Regions from separate parts of the Labrenzia sp. PHM005 genome, predicted to be linked through region 1. Evidence: riboswitches for the same ligand, from Rfam matches in the RefSeq annotation. Region 1 holds a riboswitch; each other region holds the start of a gene.

Region 1 (3,204 bases):
TAAGGTGGAAGCGGAAGCTGCCCGGGCGAGCTTAGGACTGGAACCACCTCCATCAGCAGCTCCTGCAACTCCGGCTGCGCCTGCTACCCCGTCTTCTGAACCACTGGCTGTTAGTGCATCTGCATCGGTATCTGAACCATCGGTTCCTGTGTCCGCACCAACAGAACCGGCTGTTGTTGCACATGAGCCTGCCGGCATTCAGGCTGAGGCACCGGTCAGTCCTCCGGTTCAGGCGCCGGTGGCCGACGTACCTGCGACTTCAGCCGAAGTGCCCGCCGCGACAGCTGCAGACGCCAGTGTTGCTGAAGCAGCTCCGGTTTCATCTGCTTTTGCTGCACCTGAAGATTTAGAGCCTCCACAGCATCAGTCCGCGGTTGAGGAAACTGCGCCGGAGCCTGAGAGCTCTGCGCTGTTTGAGGATGAAGATGCTGCTCTGGAAACCGCAACCGCCGGTCTTACTGAGCCGGGCATGGATGCTCGGAAAAGCCGCGTAAAACTGTCGGCATCTGAGGCGCTGCAGGGCGGTGAAGGCAAAAGCCGGCTCGTTCCAATTGCCGCAGCTGCGGCTGCCGTAATCCTCATTCTTGGCGGTGCAGCCTATTTTCTGCTGCCTGGCCCTTCAGGCGATACTTCAACCGAAACAGCGGTATCTGAGCCGAAGGAACAGCAAACTGCTGTTGTCACCGACACGACACCTGAGCCGGAAAAACCTGAAGTACCGGCGGTTCAACCAGTCGACGAGACACCTGCTCCGCAAGACGATGCTGATGCCGGTAAAAACACCGACCGTTTGCTGAATGAAAACGAAGATGATTTTGTAGCATCGGACGCGCGCAGCGTAACCACTACGACGATCAACCCGCAACCGGCTGCCCCAGTAACGCCGAGCCAGCCGTCAATCGTCACAAATGTGGAGAGCTCACCTTCTGCAGAACAGCCGGCATCAGAAAGCGGGCCCGTCGCTGGCGTTGGCGATCCAGTGCCGCAGGACAGCCTGGCGGCAGTCACGCCGCCGCAAGTTGCGCAGCAACCATCCGCTGAGGCTGCCGACACGGGCGCGCAGCGGTCAATTCTCTATGAAGAAGGTGCGGACGCCAGCGCAGCTGGCACGGCGGCACAAGGCGCCGTCATTTGGACACTGGGCGAGGAAACAGGTCTGGGTGGCCAAGCACAGTCGGTTCTGAGCGCCTCTGTTGAAATTCCGGAGCGGGACGTGAAAGTCGATATCCGGATTAAGCCGAACGATGATACGTCGCTGCCAGCGAGTCACTTGGTCGAGATCAAATATGAGTTCCCGGAGAACTTTTCCGCCGGCGATATCGTCAATGTGCCAGGCCTAGTCATGAAGCCGACCGAAGAAGCGCGGGGTGATGCGTTGATCGGCGCCTCTGTAAAGGTGTCTCCGGGTTTCTTCTGGATCGCCTTGTCAAGTCTGCCGAATGAGCAGCAGCGGAACTTGGCGCTCCTGCGGGAACGCGGCTGGATTGATATCCCGATGCTTTATGAGAACGGCAAGAGGGGTATCTTGACCCTCGAAAAAGGAACCGCTGGTGCGGACGCCGTAGAAAAAGCCGTCGCTGCCTGGCAAGCTGGCTAATCCAGCCAGACGAGTATCTGTGATGCGAGCGCGAAGAGATGGGCTTGCATTTTGATGAAGAGCGGGGCATTGTCCCGCTTGGTCCGAGGGGTGTTCCGGAAACCGGAACTGAGATGGCTTCTTGCCGAACCCTTAGAACCTGATCCGGGTCATGCCGGCGAAGGGACGGAAACCTTAGCCTCTTCCCGGATCTCCAATGTCATTTTCGGTATGCGCCGAAGACGGGAGATCCATATGTTTGCTTGTGCGCTTAAGCGCAAGTCGTGGGCCATGAATATGGCCTATGAACGCGATTATGAACGATGCCATCAATGCCTCCCTCGTTGCGGAGACGCATTGTGACAGTCGTGCATTTTCTCTTGAAACGGTGTGCCGGGCTGGCTGTCGCAGTTCTTATTTGGGCTGGACTTGTTCATCTGTTTGAAATTCCGCCCTTCATGCTGCCGAGCCCGGAACGGGTATTCTATGTGTTTCAAAACCAAGGTGCATTTCTGCTGCATCATGCAGGCATCACCTTTTCTGAAACTCTGCTTGGCTTTGTGTTTGGTGTTAGTGCCGGGTGCCTGCTGGCAGTCACGATCTGGCTGTTTCCCCTGGCAAAACGCGCAGTTATGCCAACCATCCTGGTCACCCAAGCGCTTCCCGTTTTTGCGATCGCGCCGATCTTGGTGCTTTGGTTGGGATTTGGCCTTGCTTCCAAAATTGTGATGGCCGTGCTCGTTATCTTCTTTGCTGTGACGTCAACCTTCTATGATGGATTGCGGCGCCTGGACCCTGGATTGGCCGACCTTAGCCGCCTTTATCGCATTTCAAGGCTGCGAGAACTCTGGGTTTTCCGGTTGCCTTCGGCCTTGCCATCGCTTGCATCCGGACTGCGTATTGCTGCCGTATTTGCCCCGATAGGCGCAATTGTCGGCGAGTGGGTCGGCGCCAAAGGCGGCCTTGCCTTCATCATGCTTCAGAGCAACGCGCGCATGCAGACTGATGTCATGTTTGCGGCCCTGATCCTGCTCGCTTTGATGGTGCTGACCTTACGGTTCGCCGTGGACCACTTCACACGTTTTCTTGTTCCCTGGCAGGTCGAAGACTGATCTGCTGTTCCTTGGAGGATTGAATGAAAAAAACACTGCTCTCAGTTGTTTTCGCCGCTGGGCTTCTGGCGTCGGCACAAGCCCAAGCCGCTGATAAACTAGTGGTATTGATGGATTGGTTCACCAACCCGGATCATGCTCCAGTCATCACGGCGCAGACCAAGGGCTTCTTTGAAGCCGAAGGTCTGGAAGTTGAACTGATTGAGCCGGCTGATCCTGCAATGCCGCCAAAGCTGGTTGCCGCCGGGCAGGGAGACATCGCGATCTCCTATCAGCCGACCTTGCATGCGCAGATCGAAGAGGGCCTGCCGTTGAAGCGGATCGGGACACTGGTTGAAACCCCGCTGAACTCTTTGATTGTTCTGAAAGACGGTCCGATCAAGGAGCTGAAAGACCTGAAGGGCAAAAAGATCGGCTTTTCTGTGTCCGGTTTTGAAGATGCCATGCTCGGTCAGATGTTGCGCTCTGTTGATCTGACGGTTGAGGACGTTGAACTGATCAACGTCAATTTTGCAC
Region 2 (3,204 bases), 1.3 Mb from region 1:
GAGAGGCTCGCCGGCACCGGTCAAAAACAGATCTGCGCTTTCATCACTGGTGCCATGACCGCCTTTTAGGAGAACCGATTTTGCACCCAGTCCAATCAACCGCTGCGCCTGATCGAACATGTCTTCTTCGCTGGCGGCCATGTCTGTTTCCAGCATGCGTGCAGCTTCATGCAGATTGGGCGTAATGACATCGGCCAGCGGCAACAGCTCAGACATGAGACTGGCAACTGCGCTGTCCACCAGAAGCGGGTCCCCGGACGCGGCCACCATCACCGGATCCAGCACCACAGGTCCGGTTTGATGCCGTTTCAATCCTGCAGCCACTTCTTCAATGATGGGAACTTGCGACAGCATGCCGATCTTGGTCGCCTTAACCTCAAGGTCTGAAAAAACGGCATCCATTTGCGCCCGCACAAAGTCTGTCGGGACATCATGGATGGCAGTGACACCAAGCGTGTTCTGGGCTGTCAAAGCGGTCAAAACGCTGGCGCCATAAACCCCATTGGCGGAAAAGGATTTCAGGTCCGCCTGAATGCCGGCCCCGCCGCCAGAATCCGAACCTGCAATGGTCACCGCGATAGCGGTCATGGTGTCCTCCATCAGTTTTAACGAAAGAGTGGTCAGCCGGTTTGAAGACGGCTTTCGATATCCCGAGCTGTCAGGCCAAAAAGCGCATCCAGCAGTTCCGGCACGAGACTACCCGGCCCCGCCGACCGCGAGGCTGCAATCTCTCCGGCGATATTGAAAACCGACAGGCCACAGGCCGCGGCAAATGCAGTATCAGGTTCAACGCTGGCAAAAGCTGCCAGCACGGCGCCACCAGCACATCCGGTCGCCGTCACCCGGGCCATCAGGGGATGGCCATTGCGCAAACGGTAGTCTTCCCCAAGGCCTTCGATCTTGTCTTCTGCACCCGTTACCACAAAGACCGTTCCTGCTGAAATTAGTGCATCCACATCGGACCGTTCGGCAAAGAGCGCTGCCATCTCGACTTCATTCGCCCGCACCAAAGATGGTCCGGTTTTCATCAGATCCTTGGCAAAGGCACACCTTGGCGGGGAACGGTCAACAAAAACAGGATCGATCAAGACCGGACGGCTCGCTGTCTTGGCTGCCTCGATCGCCAAGGGGATTGCTGACCGCCGAGTGTCGTCCAGAGTGCCAAGATTGATCAACAGCGCATCTGCAGAAGACGCAAAACCAGCGACTTCTTCTGGCGCGATGGTCATAGATGGCACGGCGCCCAGCGCCAGCAGAACATTCGCGGTAAAACCCTGCGCGACCGAATTTGTGATCGCATGGACCTTAGGTTTTCTCTGCCGCACCCGTTCAAGAACAGCAAAAACAGCTTCTGGCGCAAGATTTTGCGTGCTGGCGGCTATCGACAAGCTCATGCCAAACCTACAGCCCAGTTTTTGAATAAACTGCCGGCAATGGCCTGGATTAGTATGTTGAGTGTTTTATCTGCCATGATCTCAATCCCTCCGCCGGTATAAGCCGGATCAGGTTCAAGGAGTTGGCCGTTTGCCTCTCAGCCCGATCCACGATTGCCGGGCACCCCCATGAGATGATTTGGCGTACCAAGGCCGGATCCGATTTTCAACCCCCGTCGTACTTAGGCTCCCGGCTCATATGGACGCACCGATTGACTGTTCGCAGCAGATGCGCGATGTCCTGACTCAAACGTTATTCATCCATTCAGGAGCGCCGTATGACCCCGTTTTTCGTGATGATCAAATGCCAGCTCGGCAAAACCTATCAAGTCGCGAACGCAATTGCGGACGCCGAGATCGCCTCGGAAGTCTATTCCACCAGCGGCGACTATGATCTCTTGGTCAAATTCTACATTGAGAACGGCACGGACATCGGTCATTTTGTGAATGAGAAGGTTCATCCGATCGATGGCATTCAAGACACCAAAACAATCATTACTTTTAAGGCGTTTTAACGCTGCATTTCATTGACCAGCAAATGAGAGCGACGATGAGCAAACTTGGAAAAACAATGTTGCTGGCCGGATTGGTCGCACTCCCATTAACCGGATCCCCAGCAGTCTCGCAAGGCATGCCACCAGAGCAGATCAAGCAGATCCTGGATGTCACTAAGACCAGTTGGGTGTCTTTCCGCGATTGGAACGGCCAACAGTTGATTTATTTCACCCACCTGGAGTCCTGGCGCTGCGGCATCGACTTTGTTTTCTACAGCCTCAACAGCACAGATCTTGATCAGATGTGGGAGCTGGATGCCTGTGATCCCTCCAATCCGAATGCTGTCTTAAAGGAAAAACCCTATATCGAACTGCCTGCCAACAGCACTCAATCAATTACTGTTCAGTTGATTTTCAAAGACGGCACAAAGAGCTCAGGTGAGACGTTCTACTACAAGCCATAACCCTCTCTGATTTCTAGCATTCACATGCGCCGCAGCTTCCCCGGCCTTGCGCCAGGGTCCATTAGGCTTCGGTCCCGGATCACGTCCGGGACGGCATCACGCGCGCTCCATTGAGAAGCTCCATCGGCGCAAAAAAGTCACGATTTCGATGGTGTCGACGCCCGGCGGTCTTTGGTCCGGTCGAGGCCCAGTTTGTGTTCGCGGTAAATAACGAAGATCCCGGCCGCAATGACAATCACGGCCCCCATGATCACCTCCAGAACCGGTTCTTCGGCAAATACCAGCCAGCCGATCAGGATCGCCCAAATCATGTTGATGTAATCGAACGGGGCAATGGTCGAGGCATCGGCATAGCGATAGCTTTGTGTCAGAAGAATCTGTCCAGCTCCGCCGAACAGGCCAATCAGCACCAGAAGACCGGCGGTCTCAAGATCGGGAAGAACCCAAGCCTGGCTCGGCCAAATCCAGCCAGCGGGGATGGTCAGCAGTGAAATCAGCGTTGCGGCCAGAGAAAACCAGGTGACGATCGTCGACGTCCGTTCCGTCTCGCACAACTTGCGCACCGTGATCATAGCAAGCGCGGCAAAGCCAGCCCCCAAAAATCCTGCCACTGCCCCAAGTGTAGAGGCATTGCCGGCTGCCCCCTCCCCCAAATGCGGTGACAACACCACCAGGATCCCAAGAAATCCGACACCGACCGCGCTCCAGCGGTAAATCCGTACCTGCTCGCCAAGCAGAAAATAGGCAAGCACAACCACTAGCAATGGCGTGGCAAAGTTGATTGCGGTCGCATCCGGCAAAGGCAAAAGATCA
Region 3 (3,204 bases), 2.7 Mb from region 1:
TTGCCCGCGGGCTATGGCAATGAACGACGGCACCGCAGGACGGTTTCGCCAGATAAAAATCAAGGTGCATGCGCCATTCCGACGACGGCAGGATGTCTCCGCGGTAACAGCCGTTGAGGTCGACCGCGACGATCTTGGCTTCCGTGAGTTCCTCATAAGGCGTTCCGGACGGTGTGATCAGAAAGCCGTCCTTTGTTCGAGCGCTGACATTGCCCGAGGTGCCCTTGGTCAGGCCGCGTTTTGGCAAGGCACGGGCCGTCTCAATAATCTCCCAGCGCAGAGCGAGAGTATCTTTTGGGAATATGGGACGTGGCTGTGCGGGCATGACAACTCCTTGAAACATCGTTGTCTTGTATAAAGGGCAAGACAGACCTTCAAGGGCAATGGTGGCCGAAAGCCGTTTCCGCACCGGTTTCGGCAGAAAGGCCGCTCCAAATTTGTGAAGCGGCCTTTTGTTCGCTGTAGTGATCGGATCAAGGACCGGGCCGGTCGGGCAGGGGAATGAATTCCTCCTCGTCGCCCGGAACAATGTCGAACCGGCCCTGGCGCCAGTCTTCCTTGGCCTGTTCGATCCGTTCCTTGGACGAAGAGACGAAGTTCCACCAGATATAACGTTGTCCATCCATTGGTTCGCCGCCCAAAACAACAAAGCGAGCCGGATAGGGCGAGGTGTTTTCAACCACCAGGGAATCGCCAGGCTTGAAGACCAGAAGCTGTGCCGGATCGAAAGTCTGGCCAGCGATAGAGATTTGCCCGGCGATTGTATAAATGCCGCGCTCTTCCCAGCCAGCGTCGAGCGGTACCTTTGCGCCGGGCTCCAAATGAATATCGGCGTAAAACATCTCCGTTGCCGTTTTCACCGGCGCATTGTGGCCATAAAGCGATCCGGCAATTAGCTTCACCGAGACCCCTTGATCTGCGAACTCCGGCTGTTCCTCCGTGCCAAAGTGCTGGAAGGTCGGGTCGCTTTCCTCCAGATTTTTCGGCAAGGCCACCCAGCTTTGCAGGCCGAACAGCGGGCGTGTCTGGGTCATGCGCTCGGGACGTTCGCGCTCGGAGTGCACGATGCCTTTACCCGCATTCATCCAATTGAGAGCGCCTGGTGAGATTGCGATTTCCGTTCCCAAACTGTCGCGGTGATACATCTCGCCTTCAAAAAGATAGGTGACGGTCGCAAGACCGATATGCGGGTGCGGTCGGACATCGACACCGCCGCCAACCAGCAGCTCTGCAGGACCCATCTGATCGAAGAAGATAAACGGGCCGACCATCCGCCGCCTGGCAGACGGCAAGGCACGGCGCACGGAAAACCCGCCGAGATCGGACGTGCGCGGGACAATGATCGTGTCAATCGGATCGCAGCTTGCCGCATCTCCGGGCGTGGGGTCGGGAACATTCAACCAGCTCATAGACCTCTCCTTAAACCTCTCATCCAAAACCAATTATGCATTGCAGCTAGAGATTGGGAAGCCGCTTGTGTTTGTCTATTGAACAGTCCGTTTCCAAGTCACCGGTGCCACGGACCTGCAATTTGAGTTTTGAGCTTTAAGAGCGTCTCTTGACAGTCCGGTCCCGGAAGAGGCATGTCAGGGCTTCACCCGGGGTGCCTCCGCGAAAGGGGGCTGAGATGCTGCTGGGCACGGATAATCCGTGCAGCGCAGGGACCCGATGAACCTGATCCAGGTCATGCTGGCGAAGGGAGGGTGGGACGGTCTGTGTCGTGCAGGCTGCGTCAGTGACTTTGCTGTAACCGGCTGGATCGCTGGACACCTTCTCCCCCATTCTCAGCAGGAAAACCTGGCAGGCGGTAGAGCCGCTTGAAAGAGGATATTCCAATGCGGTCTTCAGTATCGCCTGTAAAGACAGCAGAGCATCAGACCGGCGCCAAAACGGGTGCAGGCACTAAAACTGTCGTGATCAAAGGGGCAGGTGTCGCAGGACTTGCACTCACTTATGAGTTGGCAACGCGGGGTGTGGCTGTCACCGTTGTGGATCCGTCAGGACCCGGCCCAAAAAGCGCCTCGTGGTATGCGGGCGGCATGCTGGCGCCCTGGTGTGAGCGGGAGAATGCTGCAGAAGACGTTCTTCTGTTGGGCAAAGAGGCGGTGAGTTGGTGGGAGACTGTACTGCCGGGCCATGTGCACCCAAATGGCACACTGGTTGTTGCTCCTCCGCGTGACAGGCAGGAGCTCTCCCGCTTTGCCAGCCGCACCAGTTGCTATGACTGGATTGACGGCGCTGACGTTGGCGAGTTGGAGCCAGATCTGGCCGGGCGGTTTTCAAAGGCACTGTTTTTTAAGGATGAAGCCCATCTCGATCCGCGCAAGGCCCTGACAGCGCTCAAGGGCAAACTGGAAAAACTAGGCGTTCGGTTTTGCCAGGCGCCGGCGGAGGTGCAGGCTGGGGCGGAAATTGAAGTTGATTGCACGGGCATGAAAGCTTTGGAGACGGGATTGCGCGGTGTGCGCGGCGAAATGGCGATTTTGCATGCCCCCGATGTCACCCTGTCACGTCCGGTCCGCCTGCTGCATCCAAGGATCCCCGTTTACATCGTGCCGCGGGACAACCATCATTTTATGGTCGGGGCGACGATGATCGAAAGCGATCAGGGCGGGCCAGTTACAGTCCGCTCGCTTATGGAGCTCTTGAACGCCGCCTATGCCGTTCACCCGGCCTTTGCCGAAGCCCAAATTGTCGAAACCGGGACGGGCGTCCGCCCGGCCTATGCCGACAATTTCCCGCAAGTCCGGCAGGACGGAAACCGGCTTTCGCTCAATGGCTTTTACCGGCATGGCTTTTTGCTGGCGCCTTCAATGGCTCAAAGGGCTGCAAACCAAATTCTCTCAACATGCAATGAGGCGAAGACATGAACCTCACCGTCAACGGCGAAGACCAGACGGTCTCCGCCAAAACGCTGGATGCACTGCTCGCCGAGCTTGGCTTTGAGCCGGAGTTTTTGGCAACAGCGCTCAACAGCGATTTTGTCCCGGCCGAAGAGCGGGCGGACTGCGTTTTAAACGAGGGGGACAAGATCGAGATCCTGTCTCCGCGCCAAGGAGGCTGACCGGTGGTTTCGTTTTATGGCGAAGAAGTGCAATCCCGGATTCTTTTGGGAACTGCGCAATATCCATCTCCTCAATGTCTTGCCGACGCGGTCAAAGCGTCCGGCACGGAGATCGTGACGGTTTCTCTGCGGCGGGAAAT
Region 4 (3,204 bases), 1.3 Mb from region 1:
CCGAACATAACGGCGCCGAGCATGATGTCTTCGTCGAGTTCCTTGGCTTCAGACTCAACCATCAGAACCGCATCATTGGTACCGGCAACAACCAGATCCAAAGCGGATTCCGGCATGTCGTCAACCATCGGGTTCAGCACATATTCGCCGTCGATGTAACCAACGCGCGCGCCGCCGATCGGGCCCATGAACGGAACACCGGAAAGCGTCAGGGCAGCAGAGGCTGCGACCATTGCCAGGATGTCCGGAGCGTTTTCCATGTCGTGCGACAGGACCGTGATGACGACCTGGGTGTCGTTCTTGTAGCCATCGGCAAACAGCGGACGGATCGGACGGTCGATCAGACGGGACGTCAGGGTTTCGTGCTCAGACGGACGGCCTTCACGCTTGAAGTAGCCACCCGGGATCTTACCAGCGGCAAACGCCTTTTCCTGGTAGTTCACGGTGAGCGGGAAAAAGTCCTGGCCGGCACGCGGCTCTTTGGCGGAAACAACAGTCGCCAGAACCTTGGTTTCGCCGTAAGTCGCCATAACAGCGCCGTCGGCTTGACGGGCAACCTTGCCCGTTTCGAGTACGAGCGGACGTCCGCCCCAGTCGACTTCTACACGATGAATATCAAACATCATCTGTCCTTAACATAGACTGCCTGCCCCGCCGCTATTCCTCAGCGGTCCATCTGGGGCAAACACATTCCCGGTCGGCCCCGGATGGGCCGGTTACCGGCGGACAGGTCATGGGCAAGACGGCAAGCTGCTTTTCAATGAATTCGAAAAGACGCTGGCAATCCTGCCCCATGACTTGTCACGAGGTTTCTATAGAGTGTTTGCTTCCAAAAGGGAAACACTCAAAGGCCGCAGGAATGGAAGAAAACAGTCCCGTTGCCATAAAGAAAAACGCGGCGGGCAAGCCCACCGCGTTGATCAAGTCTAAAACAAGCCTTAGCGGCGAATGCCAAGACGCTCGATCAGCGACTTGTAACGCTCTTCGCTTTTGCCACGCGTGTAGTCCAGAAGGGACCGGCGGGAGGCAACCATCTTCAAAAGACCGCGGCGGGAGTGGTTGTCCTTGCCATGCTCTTTGAAGTGTTGGGTCAGGTTGTTGATACGCTCGGTGAGGATCGCAACCTGGACTTCCGGAGAACCGGTGTCGCCTTCTTTGGTGGCGAATTCTTTCATGAGCTCAGCTTTGCGCTCTGCAGTGATCGACATCGCTCTTCCTTTCAAGAGGTAGGCCCGTTGACCGGGCGCGTTGAACTGCCGGAATACCGGCCTGATCCATCAGTCGCCAGAGCCGAGATGTCGGTCAGCAAAGGTTCTTGAAGGACGAATTGAGCCTTAATGCCCAATGGCGGCGGAATATGGCGGAAATCCGGGAAAAAGGAAAGCGGAATCTTGGATTTTGTTTCTGGAATTTTTCGCACCGCAACAGACACCTTTCAACAGAGTGTTGGCCCGCAAGAATTGACAACCGTAGATCTACAAACCAATGTGCCTCGTACCAGGGGTGTCCCGGCAAGGGGCTGAGATTCTGATGTGCTCATAAGAGCGGCGCAGTGACCCGTTGAACCTGATCCAGTTCATACTGGCGTAGGGATGGTCTGAAAAATGCTGCTTTCTTGTCCGTATCTTGCGGAACATCATAATCTGTTTTGCGTGCCATCGCCTGTGAGCTGGATCTCTTTTTCTAAGAGAGGAGCTCATAAACAATGTCATTTAGCCCCAAACCGGTCCCAGCCGTCACCACCGGCCCGCTGCCCGCGTCCCAGAAGACCCATCAAACCGGTGAGATCTATCCCGATATACGCGTGCCCATACGAGAGATTTCGGTGCACCCGACGGCCGGCGAGCCGCCGGTAACCGTCTATGACGCCTCTGGTCCCTATACAGATCCGGATGCATCAATCGCCATCGACCGTGGCTTGCCCCGGCTGCGCGAAACCTGGGTTTCTGGCCGGGGCGACACGGAAATGTACCAGGGCCGCGCGCTCAAACCGGAAGACAACGGCTTTGCCGCCGGCGACCGGCTGACACCGGAATTTCCGGAAAGCCATTTGCCGCGCAGGGCGACGGGCGGCAAGGCCGTCACCCAGATGGCCTATGCCCGCGCCGGGATCATCACACCGGAAATGGAGTTTGTTGCCATCCGCGAAAACCTTGGCCGCCAGGCTGCGGCAGAAAAATTGGAGCGGGACGGCGAAAGCTTTGGGGCAGACATTCCGGATTTCATCACGCCGGAGTTCGTTAGGGACGAAATTGCCCGCGGGCGGGCGATCATTCCGGCAAACATCAACCACCTGGAAAGCGAGCCGATGATCATCGGGCGGAATTTCCTGGTCAAAATCAATGCCAACATCGGTAACTCTGCTGTCACCTCCTCCATGGCCGAGGAAGTTGAAAAAATGGTCTGGGCAATCCGCTGGGGGGCCGATACGGTGATGGACCTTTCCACTGGCCGGAACATTCACAACACCGCGACTGGATCATTCGCAATTCGCCTGTTCCGATCGGCACCGTTCCCCTTTACCAGGCGCTGGAAAAAGTGAACGGCATTGCCGAAGACCTCTCCTGGGACGTTTACCGCGACACCTTGATCGAACAGGCTGAACAGGGCGTGGACTATTTCACAATCCACGCGGGCGTACGCCTTCACTATGTGCCGTTCACCGCCAACCGGGTGACCGGGATTGTCTCACGCGGCGGGTCGATCATGGCCAAGTGGTGCCTGCATCACCACAAGGAGAGTTTTCTCTATGAGCATTTTGAGGATATCTGTGATATCGCACGGGCCTATGATGTGTCCTTCTCCCTCGGCGACGGCCTGCGTCCAGGATCCATTGCCGATGCCAATGACGCCGCGCAGTTCGCCGAACTCGAAACCCTTGGTGAACTGACACAGATCGCCTGGGCAAAAGACTGTCAGGTGATGATCGAAGGTCCAGGCCATGTGCCGATGCACAAGATCAAGGCCAATTTGGACAAGCAGCTTGAAACCTGCGGCGAAGCCCCGTTCTACACGCTTGGGCCTCTGACCACCGATATCGCACCTGGTTATGACCACATCACATCAGCGATTGGAGCGGCGCAGATCGGCTGGTATGGCACGGCGATGCTGTGTTACGTGACGCCGAAAGAACATCTAGGTCTGCCGGACCGCGACGACGTGAAAACCGGTGTAATCACCTACAAGATTGCGGCTCATGCGGCC

The links. Region 1 has a riboswitch for thiamine pyrophosphate ahead of FJ695_RS07730 (ABC transporter permease). Riboswitches for the same ligand answer to the same signal wherever they lie in the genome.
Region 2: another riboswitch for thiamine pyrophosphate. It lies ahead of FJ695_RS13255 (hydroxyethylthiazole kinase); the one in region 1 lies ahead of FJ695_RS07730 (ABC transporter permease).
Region 3: another riboswitch for thiamine pyrophosphate. It lies ahead of thiO (glycine oxidase ThiO); the one in region 1 lies ahead of FJ695_RS07730 (ABC transporter permease).
Region 4: another riboswitch for thiamine pyrophosphate. It lies ahead of thiC (phosphomethylpyrimidine synthase ThiC); the one in region 1 lies ahead of FJ695_RS07730 (ABC transporter permease).

What each region holds. Positions count from the first base shown of each region.
Region 1 is NZ_CP041191.1:1,691,395-1,694,598, forward strand. Features, by position in the region: gene FJ695_RS07725 (hypothetical protein) at 1-1,597, shown strand, start outside; TPP riboswitch at 1,674-1,780, shown strand; gene FJ695_RS07730 (ABC transporter permease) at 2,035-2,688, shown strand; gene FJ695_RS07735 (ABC transporter substrate-binding protein) at 2,712-3,204, shown strand, end outside.
Region 2 is NZ_CP041191.1:2,954,009-2,957,212, reverse strand. Features, by position in the region: gene thiD (bifunctional hydroxymethylpyrimidine kinase/phosphomethylpyrimidine kinase) at 1-588, opposite strand, end outside; gene FJ695_RS13255 (hydroxyethylthiazole kinase) at 621-1,394, opposite strand; TPP riboswitch at 1,463-1,572, opposite strand; gene FJ695_RS13250 (Lrp/AsnC ligand binding domain-containing protein) at 1,712-1,948, shown strand; gene FJ695_RS13245 (hypothetical protein) at 1,984-2,391, shown strand; gene FJ695_RS13240 (DMT family transporter) at 2,529-3,204, opposite strand, start outside.
Region 3 is NZ_CP041191.1:4,406,495-4,409,698, reverse strand. Features, by position in the region: gene FJ695_RS19935 (class II aldolase/adducin family protein) at 1-325, opposite strand, end outside; gene FJ695_RS19930 (pirin family protein) at 474-1,409, opposite strand; TPP riboswitch at 1,590-1,719, shown strand; gene thiO (glycine oxidase ThiO) at 1,836-2,870, shown strand; gene thiS (sulfur carrier protein ThiS) at 2,867-3,064, shown strand; gene FJ695_RS19915 (thiazole synthase) at 3,068-3,204, shown strand, end outside.
Region 4 is NZ_CP041191.1:426,203-429,406, forward strand. Features, by position in the region: gene pnp (polyribonucleotide nucleotidyltransferase) at 1-623, opposite strand, end outside; gene rpsO (30S ribosomal protein S15) at 939-1,208, opposite strand; TPP riboswitch at 1,491-1,610, shown strand; partial or broken gene thiC (phosphomethylpyrimidine synthase ThiC) at 1,706-3,204, shown strand, end outside.